DNA from 2 places in the Pseudomonas sp. O230 genome. Region 2 is predicted to be linked to the other one. Evidence: riboswitches for the same ligand, from Rfam matches in the RefSeq annotation. Region 2 holds a riboswitch; the other holds the start of a gene.
What was found. A riboswitch is a leader RNA that binds a small molecule or an ion and turns the genes downstream of it on or off. The one in region 2 is predicted to bind cobalamin.
Positions count from the first base shown of each region.

Region 1: linked by a shared signal. The riboswitch ahead of cobO (cob(I)yrinic acid a,c-diamide adenosyltransferase) and the one ahead of cobW (cobalamin biosynthesis protein CobW) in region 2 are both predicted to bind cobalamin.

Region 1 is NZ_JBJGXN010000002.1:493,205-499,002, forward strand. It holds gene bluB (5,6-dimethylbenzimidazole synthase) at 1-285, opposite strand, end outside; gene ACI77H_RS05585 (cobyrinate a,c-diamide synthase) at 282-1,649, opposite strand; gene cobO (cob(I)yrinic acid a,c-diamide adenosyltransferase) at 1,646-2,257, opposite strand; cobalamin riboswitch at 2,337-2,571, opposite strand; gene ACI77H_RS05595 (hypothetical protein) at 2,726-3,310, shown strand; gene ACI77H_RS05600 (PQQ-dependent sugar dehydrogenase) at 3,379-4,692, shown strand; gene ACI77H_RS05605 (O-methyltransferase) at 4,718-5,371, opposite strand; gene ACI77H_RS05610 (C40 family peptidase) at 5,387-5,798, opposite strand, start outside.
Region 2 is NZ_JBJGXN010000014.1:111,129-116,926, reverse strand. It holds gene cobN (cobaltochelatase subunit CobN) at 1-1,275, opposite strand, end outside; gene cobW (cobalamin biosynthesis protein CobW) at 1,279-2,340, opposite strand; cobalamin riboswitch at 2,436-2,649, opposite strand; cobalamin riboswitch at 2,838-3,066, shown strand; gene ACI77H_RS27650 (CbtB domain-containing protein) at 3,186-3,395, shown strand; gene ACI77H_RS27645 (CbtA family protein) at 3,407-4,111, shown strand; gene ACI77H_RS27640 (cobalamin biosynthesis protein) at 4,108-4,533, shown strand; gene cobM (precorrin-4 C(11)-methyltransferase) at 4,605-5,351, shown strand; gene nfuA (Fe-S biogenesis protein NfuA) at 5,421-5,798, opposite strand, start outside.

The DNA of each region.
Region 1 (5,798 bases), on a different contig from region 2:
CAGCTTCATGAATTCGTCGGTGCGTTCGCCTAGGGCTTCGGCGGTGCGCATGCGTTCTTCTTCCACCAACCGCTGGATCTGGCCACGCAGGGTGCGGTCGCTGATGCGGATGAATCGCCAGGGCTGCATCAGGCCGACGCTTGGCGCCTGATGTGCGGCTTCGAGCAGGCGCCGGAGCAACTCCGGTTCGACGGTGCCGCCGCTGAAGTGGCGCATGTCGCGGCGTTCGGCGATGGCCCGATAAACAGCATCGCGCTCGGCTTCACTGAAGGCGTTGTCGGTCATGGCCTCTTCGCTGGCAAGCCAGCTCCCACAATTGATCGATGTGATCCCGCCCCCCCAGCGTCCGCACGGTCAGGCGCAAACAATGCGGCAACCGCTGATGGATTGGACGGAAAATAAAAATGCACATAAGAAGCGGTCATCCGCCCCTCCCGATAAACCGCTTCCGCCCCGCGCCCGCCATTCGGGCTGAGGCCACGGGCAATAGGCTCAAGTTCAGTGCTGGTCAGCGAATGGTGATAGGTGTGCCCGCGCAGCGAACCTTCCGGCAACTCGACCGCCTGCAACGCCAGCGCCGCCAGGCGCTTTTGCATCACCGCATCACCGCGAAGCAAACCGACCAGCTCAGCGCGCGTGCCTTCGACGTCGGTCAGCGAATCGAGCAAATACAACATGCCGCCGCACTCGGCCAGCAATGGTTTGCCCGCCGCGTGGTGAGCGCGAATGGCGTTGAGCATTTGACTGTTCCGTGACAGCGCCACATGGTGCAATTCCGGGTAGCCGCCCGGCAGATAGAGGCTGTCAGCCGCCGGCAATTGCGTGTCGCGGATCGGCGAGAAAAATGACAATTCGGCGCCCATGGCTCGCAGCAGATCCAGGCTCGCGCCGTAGGTGAAGGCGAAGGCTTCATCACGGGCCACGGCGATGCGCACACCTTTGAGCAACGGCTCGGCAGTGATCACATCCGGCGCGGCGAATTCGACCGCCGGTGGCAGCGCGACCTCGCAACTGCTGGCCAGCGCGTTGGCGGCTGCGTCGAGGCGATGATCGAGATCGTTCAACTCGCTGGCCTGAACCAGACCGAGGTGCCGACTCGGCAATTCGATCCCGGTTTCCCGGGACAAGGCGCCGTACCAGCGCAAACCTTCAGTGAGGCTGCCTTCTAGCAATTGCGCATGCCGCAAGGTGCCGACGCGGTTGGCCAGCACCCCGGCGAACGGCAAGTCCGGCTGATACTTCGCCAGCCCCAACGCAAGCGCGCCGAAGGTCTGCGCCATCGCCGTGCCGTCGATCACCCCGAGCACCGGCACACCGAAGTGCCGCGCCAGGTCAGCGCTCGACGGCGTGCCGTCGAACAGCCCCATGACGCCTTCGATCAGGATCAGATCCGCTTCACCGGCGGCTTCCCACAACAGTCGACGACTTTCCTGCTCGCCGACCATCCACATGTCCAGTTGATACACCGGTGCACCGCTGGCGCGCTCGAGAATCATCGGATCGAGAAAGTCCGGGCCGCATTTGAACACGCGGACCTTGCGCCCCTGATTGCGATGCAAACGGGCCAGCGCAGCGGTGACGGTGGTCTTGCCCTGTCCGGAGGCCGGCGCGGCAATCAAGACCGCCGGGCAATGACGTGGTTGATTCACAGCTCGACGCCTTTTTGCGCTTTGATCCCGGCCTGGAACGCATGCTTGATCACGCCCATTTCGGTGACGGTGTCAGCCAGCTCGATCATTTCCGGCTTGGCGCCGCGACCGGTGACGACCACGTGTTGCATCGGCGGACGTGCCTGCAAGTCACTGAGCACCTGATCGAGATCGAGGTAACCGTGCTTGAGGGCGATGTTCAGTTCATCGAGCACCACCAGGCCGATCGAGGGATCGCGTAGCAGTTCGCGGGACACTTCCCACGCCGCTTCGGCGGCGGCGATGTCGCGCTGGCGATCCTGGGTCTCCCAGGTAAAACCCTCGCCCATCACATGAAACCGTACCTGCTCCGGGAAACGCCGGAAGAACAACTCTTCGCCCGTGCTGTTGCGCCCCTTGATGAACTGCACCACGCCACACTGCATGCCATGGCCCAACGAGCGGGCGAGCATGCCGAACGCCGAGCTGCTTTTGCCTTTGCCGTTGCCGGTCAGCACCAGCAGCAGGCCGCATTCATTCGGGGAGTTGGCGATGCGTTCGTCGATCACGGCTTTTTTGCGCAGCATGCGCGCCAGATGGCGTTCGTCACGATCGGGGGTATCAGTCATGGGGAGCTCTCCGTTGAGGCTGGATAACGGCGGGCAGGCACAAGAATAGACGGCAAGAAGCCTGGCATCGCCCACCGTGATGCCGCTGGATGGATCAGGCCGGTCTCCGGGCTCATGAGCGGCGTTGGCCTGACTGCGCGCCTTCCCATATCGATGATCGACACAGTGGCTCAAGGCGCAGTCTTCACTCATTTACCGTTGCGGGGGCAGCGCCGGGATCGTGGTTCTTCATTCATCGAATGAACGCACTCACCGGCTTCCCTGTTTCACTCTGTCGACCGACGTCACAGAGCACCTGAAACAAGCCGCGAAGGTTAGAGGGTTGGGGGTGGAGCGTCAATTAAAGCCGGGGCGCCGCTGGGCGAATAACTGCCACTGATCAATAAAATGACGCCAATCTTGTGCCACGCTCTCAGCAGTGATATCAAAGCGCCACAACCTGACAACACAATAACAAGGGTGAGCCACATGCAAGGCATGATCATCAGCAATCCGAAGCTGGAATTCCTGCGCCCGGTGCTGGAGCGCTGGTTTGACTGTATCGACCGCTACAACGCGGTGCGCGGCGACAACGACACGCCTTACTGGTACGACGAAAAAGCCAACCTAGGCTTGCTCTCGGCCGCCGCGTGGATGGCGGAAATGGTCACGCTTCAACAGACACCCACCCGCAAACACAACGAGGAAGGCGAACGCAACGCCCGCGCCGACCTGTTCATTGCCACCAGCGAAGAACGCGCCTACCTTCAAGTCACGCAGCGTTGGCCACGGGTCAACGGCCTGAACCTGACACAGGCCCTGGCCGATATCACCAGCGACGCCAAGCGCATCAGCTACGCCAGCGACCTGAAACTCGGCTGCCTGTTCGTCGCGCCGCAAAAGGCCCAGCACGGCGCCACCCCGGAAGAACTGCAGGACATGGTCGACGACCTGCAAAAGGAACACACCTGCGCTGTCGCCTGGTATTTCCCCTACGCCTACCGCAAGTTGCGCAACGAAGCGGGCAACTATCACCCCGGTATCGCCGTGCTGTTCAAGGAAGCTCGTGGCTGAGTGGTTGAACCATCGCGGGCTTGCGCTTCTCTACTGATCAGGTCACTGCATTTATAGGGAAGATCAGCATGCGCAAGCCCCAGCTCGTTCTCATCATCGCTCTCGCCGGAGGGCTCGCCGCCTGCGGTGAAACATCCAGCCTGCAAGTCTCCGACGGCACCGGCCCGTCACCCAAACTGCCGGAACCGAACAAGACCCTGATCCCGACTGTGAACATCGCCCCGGCGATCGGCTGGCCGGACGGTGTGAAACCTGTGGCCGCTGCGGGAACGCAAGTGGCGGCCTTTGCTGAAAACCTCGATCACCCGCGTTGGCTGTACGTGCTGCCAAACGGCGATGTGCTCGTCGCCGAGACCAATGCGCCACCCAAACCCGACGATGGCAAAGGCGTTAAAGGCTGGGTCATGAAGAAAGTCATGGGCCGCGCCGGTGCGGGCGTCCCGAGTCCGAACCGCATCACGTTGCTGCGCGACAAGGACCACGATGGCATCGCCGAAACCCGCTCGGTGTTTCTGGAAAACCTCAATTCGCCCTTCGGCATGACGCTGGTTGGAAATGACCTGTATGTCGCTGACACGGACCGCTTACTGCGTTTCCACTATGAAGTCGGCGACACGGCTATCAAATCGCAGCCGATCAAAGTGGTCGATCTACCGGGGGGTACGCTGAATCACCACTGGACCAAAAACGTCATCGCCAGCAAGGACGGCAGCAAGCTCTACGTCACGGTGGGCTCCAACAGCAACGTCGCCGAAAACGGCATGGACCAGGAAGTAGGTCGCGCGGCGATCTGGGAAGTGGATCGCGCCACCGGCAACCATCGGATCTTCGCCTCAGGCCTGCGCAATCCCAACGGCATGGCGTGGGAACCGCAGAGCGGCGCGTTGTGGACGGCCGTCAACGAGCGGGATGAAATCGGCAGCGACCTGGTGCCGGACTACATCACCTCGGTCAAGGACGGCGCATTCTATGGCTGGCCGTTCAGTTATTACGGTCAGCACGTCGACTTTCGCGTCGAGCCGCAAAACCCGGACCTGGTGGCCAAGGCTATCGCACCGGACTACGCGGTCGGCCCGCATACCGCATCACTGGGCCTGACGTTTGCTGATGGCAACACGCTGCCAGCGCAATTCAAGGACGGCGCGTTCATTGGCCAGCACGGTTCGTGGAACCGCAAGCCGCACAGTGGTTACAAAGTGATTTTCGTGCCGTTCAGTGCCGGCAAACCGACCGGGCAGCCGGTTGATGTGCTGACCGGGTTCCTCAATAAAGACGAAGATGCCATGGGCCGGCCGGTGGGCGTGGTGATTGATCAACAGGGCGATTTGCTGGTGGCGGATGACGTGGGGAACAAGGTGTGGCGGGTGTCGGCAACTAAATAGCCGCAGCTCCCACAGGGTTCAGCGTTTAGCGCTTGCGGCACAGCGTTAACCCATCGCCCAACGGCAACAGCGACAGATCCACGCGCGAGTCATCCTTCAAGGCGAGATTCAGTGCCTGGATGGCTCGGGTGTCTTCACTCTCGGGATTGCGCTCCAGCACCCGCCCGCTCCACAGGGTGTTATCAAACACCGCCAGACCACCAACGCGCAGCAGACGCAGCGCGTGCTCCAGGTAGGCAGGATAGTTAGCCTTGTCAGCATCAATGAACATCAAATCGAATTGTCCGGGCTGATCCAACTGAGCCAGGGTTTCCAGCGCGGGCGCCAGGCGCAGGTCAACACGATGAGAGACGCCTGCTTCCTGCCAGTAGCGGCGCGCCGTGGCGTTGTAGTCGCCGGGGATATCACAGCAAATCAGCGAGCCGTCATCCGGCAAAGCCGCCGCCATGCACAACGCGCTGTAACCGGTGAAGGTGCCAACTTCCAGCAGGCGCCTGGCGCAGGTGAGTTTCACCAGCAAGGCGAGGAACTGCCCCTGCTCCGGCGCCACCTGCCAGCGCGCCATCGGCAGCGCCTGGGTTTCCTCGCGCAAACGCTTGAGCAGCGGCGTTTCCCTCAGGGAAACGTCGAGCAGGTATTGATACAGGGAATCGTCGAGATTGAGTGTACGTGCGGTCATGACGACCTCTGCGAACTAGGGGTTGCGCGCCAAATGCTCGGGTTGCAGAACACGCTTGGCGCTCAGGTAGGCTTTCTGCCAATACGCCTTGGACAAGCTGTCGAGCTTCACCGTGCCACCCGTGGCTGGCGCATGAACGAAGCGGCCTTCGCCAACGTAGATCCCGGCGTGGCTGACCTGAGAACCGCCATTGGTGGCGAAGAAAATCAGGTCACCGGTTTGCAAACCTTCCTTGCCGACATTGGCTGCCTGCATGCTGATCATCTCGCGCGTGGTGCGCGGCAGGGAAATTCCGGTGACGTCACGGTAGACATAACCGATCAGGCCACTGCAATCGAACCCGGAATCTGGCGTATTGCCGCCCCAGCGATAAGGCGTGCCCACCAGCCCCAACGCGCGAAACAGCACGTCTTCTGCTTCGGGAGAG
Region 2 (5,798 bases):
GTCCGGGAGTTCGGCGGGCAACGGATAACCTTCCGCGCGCAACGCACGGAGGATGTTCAACGCGGCGGCAGGTGTATCGAGGCCGACGCCGTTGCCGATACGACCGTCGCGGGTCGGGTAGTTGGCGAGGATCAGGGCGATGCGTTTTTCGCGGTTCGGCACCCGCGCCAGATCGATCCAGCGCCGCGCCAGTTCGGCGACAAAATCCATGCGCTCAGGTGCAGGCCGGTAGCAAACCACATCGGATTGGCTACGCTCGCTGCGCCATGCCAGATCCTTGAAGCTGATCGGCCGGCTGATGATCCGCCCGTCCAGTTCCGGCAGCGCGATGTGCATCGCCAGATCCCGCGGCCCGAGGCCCTGCTCGCTGGCACGCCAACCGGGTTCGTTGTCCTGGGCGCAGATGGCCTGGATCACCGGGATATTGCGTCGGAACGGCCGCAAGTGCGGCGCTTCCGGGCTGGACTGGGCGAAACCGGTGGTGTTGAGAATCACCGAGGCGTCGACTTCATCCAGCCAGTCCTCGACCACCGTCAGGCAGCCGGGCTCCTTCAAACTGGCCACGGCAATCGGCAAGGGGTTCAACCCCGCCGCTTGCAAACGCTGGCAGAAAACATCAATGAACGCGGTGTTCGCCGCCTGCAAATGCGAGCGGTAAAACAGCACCGCCGCCACCGGTTGACCGGCCTGCCAGTCGGCGTGCCAATCTTTCAGTGCGGCGGGGCTTTTTTGCGGGTGGTAGATCGCGGTGCGCGGCAGGGTCTGCGGTTCGGCCCACGCATAGTCGCGATCCAGCCAGCGATTGGCCAGGCAGCGAAACAGGTCGAGGGCGTTGGCCATGCCCCCCTGGCGCAGGTAATGCCAGAGCCGGTCGCGGTCTTGCGCAACCACCGTGCTCAGGTCGCTGAGCTCCGGGTCCGGGCGATCATCGCCGGGCACCAGAATCAGTTGCACCCCGCGCTCGGACAACTCGACCAACCGCTCGACGCCGTAGCGCCAATACGCGATGCCGCCGTGCAACGAGATCAAAATCACCTTGGCATGACGCAGCACTTCGTCGACATACAAGTCGACCGAGGCGTGGTTCTGCACCTGCATCGGGTTGGCCAGACGCACGCTCGGATAATCGTCCGGCAACTGCTGCGCGGCTTCGGCGAGCAGCGCAAGGCTGGAATCGCCGCTGCACAGGATCACCAGTTCGGCGGGGGTTTGTCCAAGGTCGGCGATGTTGTCATCCGAGACGAAACCGCCGGGCTGGGTCCTGAGCAGGTGCATGGGTTAAACGCTGAGCGCGGCGCGCAGTTGCGCTTCGAGTTGCGCGGCGTCGAGTTCCTGGCCGATCAACACCAGACGCGTGGTGCGCGCTTCGTCGGCGCCCCACTGACGGTCGAAATGCTTGTCGAAACGCGTGCCCACGCCCTGAATCAACAGGCGCATCGGTTTGTTCGGGATCGCCGCGAATCCTTTGACCCGCAGGATGCCGTGCTTGACCACCAGTTGAGTCAGCGCGTCCATCAGCAAACTTTCATCGGCTTGCGGCAGTTCGATGGAAATGGAGTCGAACGCGTCGTGATCGTGGTCATCTTCGCCTTCATGATGGTGATCGTGATGGCTGTGACGGCTGTCGATGTGTTCTTCGGAGCCGGCACCGAGACCGATCAGCACGTCCAGCGGCAGGCGACCGCTGCTGGCTTCGATGACTTTGACTGCCGGTGGCAACTCTTCGGCGACTTCCAGGCGCACGCGGGCCAGGTCTTCAGGGCTGATCAGGTCGGCCTTGTTGAGAATCACCAGATCGGCGCTGGCCAGTTGGTCGGCGAACAACTCGTGCAGCGGCGATTCGTGATCCAGGTTCGGATCGAGTTTGCGCTGGGCGTCCACTTGATCCGGGAACGCGGCGAAAGTGCCAGCGGCAACGGCTGGGCTGTCGACCACGGTGATCACCGCGTCAACGGTGCAGGCACTGCGGATTTCCGGCCACTGGAAGGCTTGAACCAGCGGCTTTGGCAGGGCCAGACCCGAGGTTTCGATCAGGATGTGATCGAGGTCGCCGCGACGGGCTACCAGTTCACGCATCACCGGGAAGAATTCTTCCTGAACGGTGCAGCACAGGCAGCCGTTGGCCAGTTCGTAGACGCGGCCGTTGGCTTCTTCTTCGGTGCAACCGATCGAGCACTGCTTGAGGATTTCACCGTCGATGCCCAGCTCGCCGAACTCGTTGACGATCACCGCGATGCGGCGGCCTTGCGCGTTGTCGAGCATGTGCCGCAGCAAGGTGGTTTTGCCCGAGCCGAGGAAGCCGGTAACGATGGTGACGGGGAGTTTGGCCAGTGTTTTCATCGGATGCCCTTTGGCAAGGTGGCGGGCGTACGGGACGACGACCGCAACGACAGGCGCGCGGAAGAGTTCGCCACCGGATCACCCCGCCCGGTTGTAGTGAGAATTCGTATCGAGGCAGGTCTCCTGGCTGACGGTGTGCCTGTCGCGAGACTGGCGTTGGCTGCGCCTTCCCGCGGGCTCCAGGGCTGGAGCGTGCAGTGGCGTGGCAGCGAACATCACCGTTCACAGTTGCGGGGGCAGCCGCGGCATCGACCGCGTTCCCTTCTTAGCTCCGGCAGACGCCGGAGAACCTCGAATGCTCAAGGCTACGCATCGTCTTGGGGCGGGTCAATGTTCGCTTGAGATCTGCAGAGGCAGGAATGCCGCCTTCGCGAGCAAGCCCGCTCCCACCCGGGAGCGCATTCCAAAATGTAGGGGCAGGCTTGCTCGCGAAGGGCGCGCACCGGTCTCGAGTTGAGAACCCCTGCCAATTGACGCCCAACCCCCGCCCATGCTCTCCTACACACCTTGTTACGGGTGCCCTTCACAGGGTGAAACGGGAAACCGGTGAATCATGTGCTTTACTCAAAGCCATGTCAGTCCGGTGCTGCCCCCGCAACGGTAAGCGAGCGAAGAATCAAATCCACTGTGCCAGCAGTTTGGTATGGGAAGGTGGTTCTTGCAGGTTTCGGCTGACGCCCAAGCCCCTCGTGAGCCCGGAGACCGGCCCGCAACACAAAGTGACGATTACGTTCACTGAATAACAAACCCGCGGTGGGCGGGCGCTGTTTGAACCTCTGCGAGCCCGATTCGCAGGGGTCTTCCATGCGCTCTATTCACCCGCTGACAGACCAGAGGGAAGCGCCATGTCGATCATCAGCAGCACCGGCCCGAGCAGTACCGATAAGAGCTCCGCCAGCACCACCCCTGCCACCCTGGCTCAACGCCTGACCGCCGCCGTTTGTGCGTCGATCCTGGGCGCGTGCCTGGTGTACTTTGCCGGTTTCTCACACATCGAAGCGGTGCACAATGCCGCACACGATACCCGTCACAGCTCCGCTTTCCCGTGCCATTGAGACCTGCTGACATGATCAAGCGTATTGCGCAAACCGCAGGTTTCACCGGGCTGCTGGCCGCCCTGTTGCTGACCCTGCTGCAAAGTTTCTGGGTCGCTCCACTGATTCTGCAGGCCGAGACTTACGAAAAATCCGAGCCGGCCGCTGTTGCAGTTCATGAACACGCCGCCGGTGCCGCCGCTCACACCCACGACGCCGAAGCCTGGGAGCCGGAAGACGGCTGGCAGCGCGTGCTGTCCACCACGGGTGGCAACCTGGTGGTTGCCGTCGGTTTTGCGCTGATGCTCGCTGGCCTCTACACCTTGCGCGCACCGACCAAAACCTCCCAGGGCCTGCTCTGGGGCCTGGCCGGTTACGCAACTTTCGTCCTCGCACCAACCCTCGGTCTGCCACCGGAACTGCCAGGCACAACGGCGGCGGATCTGGCACAACGGCAAATCTGGTGGATCGGCACCGCAGCGTCCACTGCGGTTGGCATCGCGCTGATCGTATTCAGCCGTCACTGGCTGATGAAGATTCTCGGCGTGGCCATTCTGGCGGTTCCACACGTGATCGGCGCACCGCAACCGCAAGTGCACTCGATGCTTGCACCGGAAGCCCTGGAAACCCAGTTCAAAATCGCTTCGCAGCTGACCAACATGGGATTCTGGCTGGCTCTGGGCCTGATCAGCGCCTGGTTGTTCCGCCGCAAAAGCGATGGCCAATACCACGCATGACCAACACCCGCACAGCGCCGACGTTAGTGGTCGGCCTGGGCTGCCAGCGCGGCTGCCCTGTCAGCACGCTGCGGGCGTTACTCGATCAGGCGTTACAGGCGCATCACATCAAACTTCACCAGATCAAGGCCCTGGCCAGCATCGACCTGAAGCGTGATGAACCTGGCCTGATCGAACTCGCTGCACAACTCGAACTGCCGCTGACGTACTTCAGCAGTGAACAACTGGCCGGTTTTCAACCGCGACTCAGCCACCGCTCGGACATCGCCTTCGAACGCACCGGCTGCTATGGCGTAGCAGAAAGTGCCGCCCTCGCCCTTGCCGAACAACTGGCCCAGGCGCCGGCAAAACTGCTCATTTCGCGACAAAAATATGCTCAGGCCACCCTGGCATTGGCCTGCGCCGCGCAAAATCCCCGATAATCCTCGCCCTCGATCATGAGCAATCTTCATCTGAAGCCTTGCCCAACCCCTTTTTCAGACAGGAAACGACGATGACCGTCTACTTCATTGGCGCAGGTCCCGGCGACCCGGAACTGATCACCGTCAAAGGCCAACGCCTGATCCGCAGCTGCCCGGTGATCATCTACGCCGGCTCACTGGTGCCCACCGCCGTACTGGAAGGACACAACGCCGAACAGGTGGTCAACAGCGCTGAACTGCACCTGGAACAGATCATCGAACTGATCAAAAACGCCCATGCCAACGGCCAGGACGTGGCTCGGGTGCATTCCGGCGATCCGAGTCTGTATGGCGCGATCGGCGAGCAGATTCGCTACCTGCGTGAGCTCGACATTCCGTTTGAAATCATCCCCGGTGTTACCGCGACAGCGGCGTGTGCGGCACTTTTGGGGGCGGAGCTGACCTTGCCGGACGTGTCACAGAGCGTGATTCTGACTCGCTACGCCGACAAGACTGCGATGCCGGCGGGTGAGGAGCTGGGGAGTCTGGCGCAGCATGGGGCGACCATGGCCATTCATTTGGGGGTGAATCATCTGCAGAAAATCCTGATCGAATTGCTGCCGCATTACGGCGCGGATTGCCCGATTGCGGTGATTCATCGGGCGAGCTGGCCTGATCAGGATTGGGTGGTGGGGACGATTGCGGATATTGCCGGGAAGGTTGAGGCCAAGGGGTTTCGTCGGACGGCGTTGATTCTGGTGGGTCGAGTGTTGGGTAGTGATCAATTCAGCGAGTCGTCGCTGTACCGTGCCGGGCATGCACATCTCTACAGACCATAGAGCCCTTGAAAATCACCCATAAAAAAACGGCGCTCACGGGGCGCCGTTTTTCATGTCGCAGCGAACACCTTAGTAGTAGGCGTTTTCTTTCTGCGTGTGGTCAGTCACATCACGAACACCCTTGAGCTCGGGAACACGCTCGAGCAAGGTGCGCTCGATGCCTTCACGCAGGGTGACGTCTGCCTGGCCGCAGCCCTGGCAACCGCCGCCGAACTTCAACACGGCGATACCGTCATCGACCACATCGATCAGGCTGACCTGACCGCCGTGGCTGGCCAGCCCCGGATTGATCTCGGTTTGCAGGTAATAGTTGATGCGCTCGTTGATCGGGCTGTCGGCGTTGACCATCGGGACTTTGGCGTTTGGCGCCTTGATGGTCAGCTGGCCGCCCATGCGGTCGGTGGCGTAGTCGACAACCGCGTCGTCGAGGAAAGCTTCGCTGAACGA